Regions from separate parts of the Saccharopolyspora sp. NPDC003752 genome, predicted to be linked through region 1. Evidence: riboswitches for the same ligand, from Rfam matches in the RefSeq annotation. Region 1 holds a riboswitch; the other holds the start of a gene.

The links. Region 1 has a riboswitch for cobalamin ahead of ACWEV3_RS02860 (ribonucleoside-diphosphate reductase subunit alpha). Riboswitches for the same ligand answer to the same signal wherever they lie in the genome.
Region 2: another riboswitch for cobalamin. It lies ahead of ACWEV3_RS27225 (putative cobaltochelatase); the one in region 1 lies ahead of ACWEV3_RS02860 (ribonucleoside-diphosphate reductase subunit alpha).

Annotation. Positions count from the first base shown of each region.
Region 1 is NZ_JBSGJZ010000001.1:595,459-601,146, forward strand. It holds gene ACWEV3_RS02855 (glycoside hydrolase family 3 protein) at 1-1,754, opposite strand, end outside; cobalamin riboswitch at 1,872-2,085, shown strand; gene ACWEV3_RS02860 (ribonucleoside-diphosphate reductase subunit alpha) at 2,196-4,634, shown strand; gene ACWEV3_RS02865 (ribonucleotide-diphosphate reductase subunit beta) at 5,017-5,688, shown strand, end outside.
Region 2 is NZ_JBSGJZ010000023.1:124,868-130,555, forward strand. It holds gene ACWEV3_RS27215 (YbaB/EbfC family nucleoid-associated protein) at 1-355, opposite strand, end outside; gene ACWEV3_RS27220 (GNAT family N-acetyltransferase) at 545-1,012, shown strand; cobalamin riboswitch at 1,231-1,402, shown strand; gene ACWEV3_RS27225 (putative cobaltochelatase) at 1,435-3,453, shown strand; gene ACWEV3_RS27230 (MFS transporter) at 3,616-4,791, opposite strand; gene ACWEV3_RS27235 (hypothetical protein) at 5,013-5,414, shown strand; gene ACWEV3_RS27240 (DUF3558 domain-containing protein) at 5,444-5,688, shown strand, end outside.

The DNA.
Region 1 (5,688 bases):
GCGCCGGGCAGATCCAGCGAGTCGCGGTCGCGGCCCTCCGTCTCGACCTCGTCGTTGGTGCCGACCACGACCACCGCGACATCGGCGTCCCTGGCGACCGCGAGGGCCGCCGCGAGTTCGCTGGCGTCGTCCCATTCCCGTGCGCGGTGCCCGATTCCGACCGCCACCAGCGCATCGAGGCTCTGCGGGGTGAACTCCACGGTGAGCGCGGCCCGGCCGGCGTCGTCCAGGTCCGATTCCACGATCACCACGTTGAACCGCTGCTCGGGCGGCTCCAGCATGTCGCCCATCGGATCGTCGATCCCGTCCGCGCGCACCACGTCCGCGGCCAGCACCTCCCGGCCCGCGAGCTCGACGCGGAAGCCGCCGGTGCCGTTCACCCCGAACACGTGCTCGCCGACGTCGAGCAGGAGATTCCCCCGCAGCCGCAACGACTTCGTCCCGGCAGGCAGCCCGCCGAGCCACAGCAGCCGCTCGGTGCCGCGCAATTCGCTTTCGAGCACCTCGCCGTCGGCACCGAGGTAGTCGACGCGCAGGCCGTTGCCCTCGCCCGCCGGATCGGCGACCTCCGCACCCGGGATCACGTCCAGCAGCCGCCGGTGCCGGACACCGCGCTGGTACACGACATCCGCGTCCGGCAACGCCGCCCGCAGCCCGTCCAGCGGAGTCACCACGTGCGGCGGGCTGACGTGCGAGGAACCGCCGCCCTGCGCCGCCGGAATGGTGGCGTTCTCGCCGATCACCGCGACCTTGGCGACCTTCGGGTCGATCGGCAGCAGCGGCGCATCCGACACGACCTCGTTGCGCAGCAGCACGAATCCCTGCGCTGCGAGCCGCCGGATGACCGGCCGGGCCTCCTCCGGCGGACCGCCACCGCCAGGCTCGGAGTCCTCGAACGCGCCGACGCGGTCGGCCAGCCGCAGGACGCGCAGGACCTTGTCGTCGAGCACCGACTCGGGAACTCCGCCCTGCTCCACGGCCTTCGCGAGTTTCCCGTCGCTCCAGGGGCTTTTCGGCCCGGGCATCGCCAGGTCGAGACCGCCGAGCGCCGCCGCCTGGAGCGAGCGGGTGGCGAACCAGTCGGACACGAGCACGCCGTCCCACGCCCACTCGCCCTTGAGGATGTCGTTCACCAGCGCGGAATTCTCGGTCATCGTGCTGCCGTTCACCGAGTTGTAGGCGGCCATCAGCACCCACGGCGACGCCTTCGCGATGATCCGCTCGAACGGCTTGAGGTAGAGGTCGCGCAGCGTCCGCTCGTCGACGATCGCGTCGTAGCTGAGCCGCTCGGTCTCGCTGTCGTTGGCCACGAAGTGCTTCGGCGTCGCGGCCACCCCGCGCGACTGGATGCCCGCCACCACCTCGGCGCCGATCTCGCCGATCAGCAGCGGATCCTCCGAGAAGTTCTCGAAATGCCTTCCGCCGAAAGGACTTCGGTGCACGTTGACGGTCGGCGCCAGCACCACGTGCACGCCCCGGCGGCGCGCCTCGTCGCCGAACATCTCCCCCGCGGTCCGCGCCGCCGCCCGGTCCCACGTCGCCGCCAGCGCGGACGCCACCGGGAACAGCAGCGAGGTGTCGCGCTCGTCCCAGGTCGTGCCGCGCACCCCGTTCGGGCCGTCGGAGAGCACCAGCGACCGCAGCCCGATCCGGGGCATCGGGTGCAGGGTCCAGAAGTCGGCTCCGGTCAGCAGCCGCGCCTTGTCCGCCACGGTCAGCTCCGAGAGCAACGACCGAAGCTTCGCCTCGTCCACCGGGTCCCCTTTCGCCAGCCCCCGGCCGCCCAGTCTCGGCCACCGCGCCCGGACTGTCGACCGGTACCGCGCCAAGCCGCTATCTGCCCATGCGCGCCGCCCCCGAACCCAACATGTAGTGTGTTGATCGCTGGTGGTTCACCGGAGGCGTCCGGTGAGGCAAGAGGGAACCCGGTGCGAATCCGAGACTGCCCCGCAGCGGTGAACGGGAACGAAAGTCGTGACCCCGCTGCCGAACGGCAGCGGGTAGAGCACTGGGCGAACAGCCCGGGAAGCCACGACCACTAGGCCGCCCGTGAGTCCGAAGACCTGCCGCCGGTGCACGCGCGAAGCGTGCTGTCCGGGACCTCGAGGGCGGGTCTGCGCGGACGACCAGCGGCTGCCGCCGCGGGTCTCCTCGCGCGCCGTCGTGGTCCGCCGAGCTCGCGAGGGAGAAAGCCCGTGACGGCGACACTCAACGACTGGACCCGTGTGTCCACTGTGGTCCACCAAGCCTGCGCCGGGCTGTCCGGCGTGTCCGCCGAAGCCGTGCTCGACGAGGTGCGGCGCACCGGCTACACCGGCATCAGCGACGACGAGCTCTCGCTGGCCCAGGTCATGGCGGCGCGCACGCTGATCGAGACCGAACCGAACTACTCGCAGGTCACCGCCCGGTTGCTGCTGGACCGGATGCGCCGCGAGGCGCTGAGCTACCTGGGGGAGCCGCAGGAGGCCGACCAGGAGGAGATGCGCGCCCACTACCCGGAGTACTTCGCCGACTACGTGCGGCGCGGCATCGAGCTGGAGATGCTGGACCCGGAACTGGGCGCTTTCGACCTGGCGCGGCTGGGCGGCGCGCTGGTGGCGGAACGCGACCTGACCTTCGGCTTCCTCGGGCTGCAGACCCTCTACGACCGGTACTTCCTGCACCACGACGGCACCCGGTTCGAGCTGCCGCAGGCCTTCTTCATGCGGGTCGCGATGGGTCTCGCGCTGCGCGAGGACGACCGCGAGGCGCGGGCCATCGAGTTCTACCACCTGCTGTCGTCGTTCGATTTCATGTGCTCGACGCCGACGCTGTTCAACGCCGGCACCACCCGGCCGCAGCTGTCGTCCTGCTTCCTGACCACTGTGGACGACGACCTGTCCGGCATCTTCCACTCGATCAGCAACAACGCGCTGCTGTCGAAGTACGCCGGCGGGCTGGGCAACGACTGGACGCCGGTGCGCGGCATCGGCGCCCACATCAACGGCACCAACGGGAAGTCGCAGGGCGTGGTGCCGTTCCTGAAGATCGCCAACGACACCGCGGTGGCGGTCAACCAGGGCGGCAAGCGCAAGGGCGCGGTGTGCGCGTACCTGGAGACCTGGCACGTCGACGTCGAGGAATTCCTCGACCTGCGCAAGAACACCGGCGACGACCGCCGCCGCACCCACGACATGAACACCGCGAACTGGGTGCCCGACGAGTTCCTGCGCCGCGTCGAAGCCGACGAGCAGTGGACGCTGTTCTCCCCGGACGAGACCGCTGACCTGCACGACCTCTACGGCAAGGCGTTCGCCGAGCGCTACCGCGCCTACGAGCAGGCCGCCGACCGCGGTGAGATCAAGGTGTTCAAGCGGGTCCGCGCGGTGGAGCTGTGGCGGCGGATGCTGACCATGCTCTTCGAGACCGGCCACCCGTGGATCACCTTCAAGGACCCGTGCAACCTGCGCTCGCCGCAGCAGCACAACGGCGTCGTGCACTCCTCGAACCTGTGCACCGAGATCACCCTGAACACCAGCACCGACGAGGTGGCGGTGTGCAACCTCGGGTCGATCAACCTGGCCCGGCACGTCACGGCCGACGGCATCGATGCCGAGAAGCTGGAGCGCACCACCCGCACCGCCGTGCGGATGCTGGACAACGTCATCGACATCAACTTCTACACGATCCCCGAGGCACGCCGGTCCAACCTGCGGCACCGGCCGGTCGGGCTGGGGCTGATGGGCTTCGCGGACGCGCTGTTCGCGCAGCGCATCCCGGTGTCGTCGGATGCGGCGGTGGAGTTCGCCGACCGCAGCATGGAGCAGATCAGCTACCACGCCATCGCCGCGTCGAGCGCGCTGGCGGCCGAGCGGGGCCGCTACGAGTCCTTCGACGGTTCGCTGTGGAGCCGCGGCATCCTGCCGATCGACTCGCTCGAACTGCTCGCCGAGGCCCGCGACGGCGACGTCGACCTGGACCGGTCGTCCACGCTGGACTGGGAGGCGCTGCGGGCGCGGGTGGTGCGCGATGGCATGCGCAACTCCAACGTGATGGCCATCGCGCCGACCGCCACGATCTCCAACATCTGCGGCGTCAACCAGTCCATCGAGCCGGTCTACCGCAACCTGTACGTCAAGGCGAACATGTCCGGCGACTTCACCGTGGTCAACCCGCACCTGGTCGCCGACCTGAAGCGCGTGGGGCTGTGGGACGACGCGATGGTCGCGGACCTGAAGTTCCACGACGGCAGCCTGCTGCCGATCGACCGGATCCCGCAGGAGCTCAAGGAGCTCTACGCCACCGCGTTCGAGATCGAGCCGCGCTGGCTGGTCGAGGCGGCGGCGCGGCGCCAGAAGTGGATCGACCAGGCGCAGTCGCTGAACCTCTACGTCAGCCGGCCCAGCGGCCGCACCCTCGACGAGCTCTACCGGCTCGCCTGGCACAAGGGCCTGAAGACCACGTACTACCTGCGCTCCACCAGCGCGACCCACGTGGAGAAGAGCACCCTGCGCGGTACCGACGGCAAGCTCAACGCGGTCCCGACGGCGACCCCTACTGCGGTCCCGACTGCGGTCCCGGTCGCGGAGATCCCGACCGCGGCGGCCGGCGCGGCCTGCTCGGTCGAAGACCCCGACTGCGAAGCCTGCCAATAACTTTCACCCGGCATCCCGCCGCAATTTCAATGGAAGCCGAAGGTCCGATTTCCATTGAGCCTTTTTCATCCTGGACGGCCCGCAACCGCGGGCCGCAAAGCCACACGTCGATGGGCTGTCGCATGCGCCGCAGGCGCATAGCCCACCTACGACACTGGCACCGCCGCGGGTTCTCAGAGGCTTCCTGGCGAGGACGGCCCCTCCGCCGTGTATTGGACATACATCAGGAGGGGCACCCACAGTCAGGGAGCCTCTGAGGTTCCGCCACCCGCACCGCCACGCAAATTGAGGTTGGAAAAACCTCATTGAAATTGCGGGAACCGGGGGCCGGAGCCCAGGTCAAGTCCTGTTCGACGCGCGGGCTCGAACCGCGCGATTTCCCATGGAGCAACACAGCATGACCTCCTTGCAATCCCCCTCGTCGGCCGCCGGGCTCGGCGAGATCGACCGCTCCGGCGGGCGCGTCGCCGTCGGCGACAAGGCGATGATCAACGCCCGCGCCGACGTCAACCAGCTGCTCCCGCTCAAGTACGGCTGGGCGTGGGAGAAGTACCTGGCGGGCTGCAACAACCACTGGATGCCCACCGAGATCTCGATGCAGGCCGACATCGCGCTGTGGAAGTCCGCCGACGGCCTCAGCGCCGACGAGCGCCTGCTGCTCAAGCGCAACCTCGGTTTCTTCGCCACCGCGGAATCCCTGGTGGCCAACAACATCGTGCTCGCCGTCTACCGGCACATCACCAACCCCGAGTGCCGCCAGTACCTGCTGCGGCAGGCCTTCGAAGAGGCCGTGCACACCCACACCTTCCAGTACATCTGCGAAAGCCTCGGCCTCGACGAGGGCGAGCTGTTCAACATGTACCGCGAGATCCCGTCGATCGCCGACAAGGACGCCTGGGCGCTGCAGTACACCCGCAGCCTGGAGGACCCCGACTTCGCCACCGGTAGCACCGAGGCCGACCAGGCGTTCCTGCGCGACCTCGTGGCGTTCTACGTGATCTTCGAGGGCATGTGGTTCTACACCGGGTTCGCGCAGATCCTCGCGCTGGGCCGG
Region 2 (5,688 bases), on a different contig from region 1:
CCGACACGACCGCGTTGACGGTCTCGGTGTCGTCGCCGACCGTGGCCGACATGACCTCGGCCACCTGGTCCCGGATGCCCGCCTGCGCCTGCCGCATGGTCGTCAGCACCGACTCCGCCAGACCCGCGCCGGACATCCGGCGCGCGTCGTCGGTGATCTGCAGGTCGGTGACCGCGCCGGCGCTGTCGACCGTCACCCGCACCACGCCGTCGCGGGACTCCGCGGTGGCCTTGACCGCCGTCACCTGCTGCTGCATCTGCTGGTAGCGGTCGGCCTTCGCCTGGATGCCGTCGGCCCAGCGCCTGATCTCCTCCTCGGTTCGCGCGCCGTCGACGCCGAACACCGGTTCGCTCACGAATCCCCCATGGCCGCTCGGCTCCCGATCTCGCGCAGGCTAACCGCGGTCTCGGCGGCGGGTCAGCGATTCGGCGCGAAACTGGCCCGATCAGAGCAGCGCCCGCCCGCCGGCGGCCGGAGTGGCGTTGACTACTCCCGGTGCTGGTGGATGCGGGTATTGAGACCTCGCTGTGATATCCAGGTAAGGGTGACCCTCCAGCCGCTCGCGACCGCCGTCCACCGCGCCTACACCGCGGACCTGGACGCCGAGGACTTCTACCGGATGCTGCGCCTGCGCGTCGACGTGTTCGTCGTCGAACAGGAATGCCCCTACCCGGAGCTGGACGGTCGGGACCTGGAGGAGACCACCCGCCACTTCTGGATCGACTCCGCCGACGGCTACGTGCTCGGCTACCTGCGGCTGCTGGAAGACCCCGACGGCACCTTCCGCATCGGCCGGGTCTGCACCGCCAAGAGCGCGCGCGGGCTGGGGCTGGCGCGCAAGCTGATGCGCGCCGCGGTCGCCGAGGTGCAGCACACGCCTGCCGTGCTCGCCGCCCAGACCTACGCCAAGGAGTTCTACCGCTCCTTCGGCTTCGTCGAGGACGGCGAGGAATACCTCGAGGACGGCATCCCGCACGTCGACATGCGCCGGGAGCCCCGCCGGCGGGCGTGACCGGTGCCACTCGGGACTTGGTGGTGATCGTCGCCGGGGGCCGTGAGCGTTTTGTGTCGCTATGGCAGCACAAAATGCTCACGGCACCTCGCCGGCCCCGTCGACGGGCTGCACGCCGCCCGCCGGTGACAGTCCCCCGCGGACCCCGGCCGCAGTGGTGCTGGTCTCGTCGTCGCCGCGGTCGGTTGGTCCGCCGGGCCGGTTCTGCGACGATGCACCTTGATCCGAATGCAAGGGGTGCGCCAGGAAACCGGTGGGAATCCGGCACGGTCGGCGCCACTGTGACCGGGGAGCGGCCCTCCCCCGCGAGCCACCGGGGCGACCTGGGAAGGCCGGAGGGGCGCGGTGATCCGGGAGTCAGGACACTGCCGCCCCTTGTTCCCGCCACCGGGGCGTCCGAACCCCGAGGAAGGAACACCGGCATGACCGCTGCCCCGCGCTTCCCCTTCTCCGCCGTCGTCGGCCACGACGACCTCCGGCTGGCGCTGCTGCTCAACGCCGTGCACCCGGCCATCGGCGGCGTGCTCGTCCGAGGGGAGAAGGGCACGGCGAAGTCGACCGTGGTGCGTGCGCTGGCGTCGCTGCTGCCGCCGCTCGACGTGATCACCGGCTGCCGCTTCGGCTGCGCCCCGCAGGCCGCCGACCCGCAGTGCCCGGACGGCCCGCACGGCTCCGAAGCCGCGCAACGACCCGCCCAGCTCGTCGAACTCCCCGTCGGCGCCACCGAAGACCGGTTGATCGGCTCGCTCGACCTGGAACGCGCCCTGACCGAAGGGGTCCGCGCCTTCCAGCCCGGCCTGCTCGCCGCCGCGCACCGGGGCGTGCTCTACGTCGACGAGGTGAACCTGCTGCACGACCACCTCGTGGACCTCCTGCTGGACGCCGCGGCGATGGGCCGCGCGCACGTCGAGCGGGAAGGCGTTTCGGTCTCGCACGCGGCGTCGTTCCTGCTGGTGGGCACCATGAACCCGGAGGAGGGCGAGCTGCGCCCGCAGCTGCTCGACCGGTTCGGCCTCACCGTGCACGTCGCCGCGTCGCGGGACGTGGCGACCCGGACCGAGGTGGTGCGCCGCCGCTTGGCGTTCGAAGCCGACCCGGCCGGGTTCGCCGCGAGGTGGGCCGGTGCCGACGCCGAACTGGCCGAGCGGATCGCCGCCGCCCGCGCCCGGGTGGACTCGGTGGACCTCCCGGACGCCGAGCTGCGCCGGATCTCCGCGCTGTGCGCGTCCTTCGACGTCGACGGCATGCGAGCCGACCTCGTGCTGGCGCGCACCGCCACCGCGCACGCGGCCTGGCGCGGCGCCGAGGCGGTCGCCGAGGAGGACGTCGAGGCGGCGGCCCGGCTCGCGCTGCCGCACCGGCGCCGCCGCGACCCGTTCGACGAGCCCGGCATCGACGAGGACCAGCTCCAACAGGCCCTGTCCGAGGCGGCGGAGCACGCCGACGACGGCGACGACGAACCGCCGGAAGGCCCGGACGGCGGCGGTCAGCCGCCGGAAGGGCCCGAAGGACCCACCGGGCCGGACGGCGGAGCCGACGGCTCGGAGGAGCGCAGCGACGACCGGGCGCCCGCGGAGCGGCCGCCGCCGGCGCCGGCGCCGGCTTTTCAGGCGCGGCTGCTGGAGGTGCCCTGGCTCGGCGACGGCGCGCCGGGGCGGCGGTCGCGGTCCCGGGCGCGGAGCGGCCGGACGACGCGGGCATCCACTGTGGAGGGTCACGGCATCCACCTGGCGGCCACGCTGGCCGCCGCGGCGCCGCACCAGGTCGCGCGCGGGCGCAGCGGCCCCGGGCTGGTGCTGCGCGGCGACGACCTGCGGCGCGCCATCCGGGAGGGGCGCGAGGGGAACCTGGTGCTGTTCGCGGTGGACGCGTCGGGATCGATGGCCGCCCGGGAACGGATGTCGGCGGTCAGCGGCGCCGTCCTGTCGCTGCTGCGGGACGCCTACCAGCGGCGCGACAAGGTCGGCGTGGTGACCTTCCGCGGCGACTCGGCGGAACTCGCGTTGCCGCCGACGTCCTCTGTGGACATCGCGGCCGCGCGGATGCGGAGGCTGCGCACGGGTGGCCGCACGCCGCTGGCTGACGGGTTGTTGCGCGTGCACCGGGTGGTGCAGACCGAACGGATGCGGGACCCGCAACGGCGCGCCCTGGTCGTGCTGCTGACCGACGGAAAGGCCACCGTGCCGCTGGATTCCGGGCTCACCGGGCGGATTCGCACGCAGCAGGCCGTCGATGACGCGCTGCGCTCGGCGGGCCTGCTCGCCGAGGCGGGCGTCGCGTCCGTCGTGGTGGACTGCGAGAACGGACCGGTCCGGCTCGGCCTGGCCGGTCGGCTCGGGGCCGCGCTGGGCGGCCCCTGCCTGCGGCTGGAGGAGCTGTCCGCGGACAACGTGGCCGGCGTCGTCCGCGCGGTCCGGGACGAGCGCCCTCACGCCGCTTGATCTCGTTTTGATTACGAGATCCGACGTTCCGTCTTCTGGCCCACCCGACCGATTGGTACGGTGACGCCGTCCACCTGACCCCCAGGGGTGGACCCGCAAGATGCCCCCGCGCTCCCGGTAACCCCCAGGCCGGTCGAGTGCGGGGGCTCTTTTAATCGCCCCTCACGCCGCCCGGTCGCCGACCGAGGGCGCGACGACGCGTGTCTGGTAGCGGTGGCGGCAGGCGGCAGCGACGATCAGCAGCGGAACCGCCGTGGCGGCGGCGATCCCGAAGATCAAGCCGTACGAGCCGCGCTCCGCGAAATGCCCGGCCGCCGCCGATGCGGCCGCGCTGCCCAGGAACAACGCCGACGCGAACAGCGCCACGGCGGTGCCCCTGGCCTCCGGGGCCACCGAGGTCACCCAGGTCTGCAACGACGAGTGCATGAACGACCAACCGCCGCCGAGCAGCAAGGCCGTGATCACCACGGTCGCGATGCTCGCGGTGGCGGTCACGACCAGGTAGCCGACGAACATCGACGCGCCGCCGGTCGCGATCAGCTGCCAGACCGCCAAGCGCCGCCCCAGCACCTTCACCAGCCGGGAGAACACCCACACGCCGACGCCGTACGCGGCGGTGGCGAGCCCGGCCACCGCGACGTCCACGCCCCCGTGGACCAGCGCCGACGCCAGGAACGTCATGGTGCCCAGCAGCACCGCGCCCTCGACGAACACCAACCCGAAGACCAGCAGCGCCCAACGATTCGTCAGCACCGCCATCAGGTGGCTGCGCACGCCCTGGGCCTGAGCGCGCTCCGGCTCCGGCAGCTTGCGGAGCAGGACGACGCACACCGCCGCGCAGACGGCGGGTAGCGCGAAAACCGCGCGCCAGTCGAGAAAACCGGCCAGCAGCCCGCCGACGGCGGTCGCCAGCGCCGTGCCCATCGCCGATGCCGCCATCAGATCGGAAAGCGCGCCCTGCCGGTGCTCCTGCGGCACGGTATCGCCGACGTAGGTCAGCGACGCGGGAACGACGGCCCCCATGCACGCGCCGGTGACCACGCGCGCCACGACCAGCGCGGTCAGGTTCGGCGCCAGTGCGGAAACCACCCCGCCCGCCGCGGCGGCGAGCATCGTGCCGCGCATGACCGGCAGCCGGCCGAAGCGGTCCGACAGCAAACCCCACAGCGGCTGGGAGAGGCCGTAGGCGAGGAAGTAGCCGCTGGCGACGGCGACCGCCGCGGCCAGCGGCTCTTCCATCGCCAGCGCGATCAGCAGCAGCATCGGGGTGACCGCGAAGCGGTCGAAGTTGGAGATCAGCGCGGCGAAGGACAGCACCAGCGGCGGCCTGGTCGGCATCGGGCGACTCCTCGCTGACTGGGACGACCGTCCATGATCGTCGCCTGCACCGTTCCAGAACCCCGTGAGCTCGGCCACCATCGAATCGGTGCCATTGGGCCATTGGGGTTGATCAAGCGGGTGAGGTATTGCGGATTTGTCTCGTATCGGCGTTCGCGCGCGGGATGCGGTGCTAGGTTCGGCCGCGCTGCGGGGAAAGACGATTCTTCTGGGGAGAAGCGATGACGGGGTCGATTGGATCGGCGGCGGCCGGGCTCGCCGCGACGGACGACGCCATGCAGGGCATCATCAGCGCGGCCAACAGCGGCGGCTTCCAGGTCACGCCGGAGGCAGGCGACGAGCTGATCAGGATTTTCCAGGAGTTCGATGGCGGCGCGCTGTCGGAGATGCGGCGTGATTTGTTCCAATTGAAGCAGCGCACACCGTTGGGGGATAGTCCAGCGGGTCGAGTTATGACCGACTTCAACGAAGCGGTCGCAGCAGGTGATGATGGTCGCTCGTATGAAGAGCTCATCCTGCAGATGCAGGAGCGCGTGCCGCAAGTGATCGAGGCGATCAAGAAGGGCATTCAGCTCTACCGGGAAGTCGACGAAGGCAACGCCAACTACGGCGTGCAGGTGTGAGAACGGGGATTGTTCAGGTGCGTAGGTTGGTGTCGAGTCCTGTCGTTGTGGGCGCGTTTGCACTTCTACTTGGGGTCGCAGGTTGTGGGACCCCGGGGAATGGCGGAACCAACACGGACTCTAGCGAGAGCGGAAAGGCCACGGCGTCGACGAGCGCCGAGGCGGCGAAGGTTGATCCGTGTAAGTTACTGACATCCGAAGACCTGGGGAAGCTCAGTCTCGAGGCGCCCGGAGAGGTCAAACGGATCTCCGGCGCGCCTGGCTGCGACTGGAA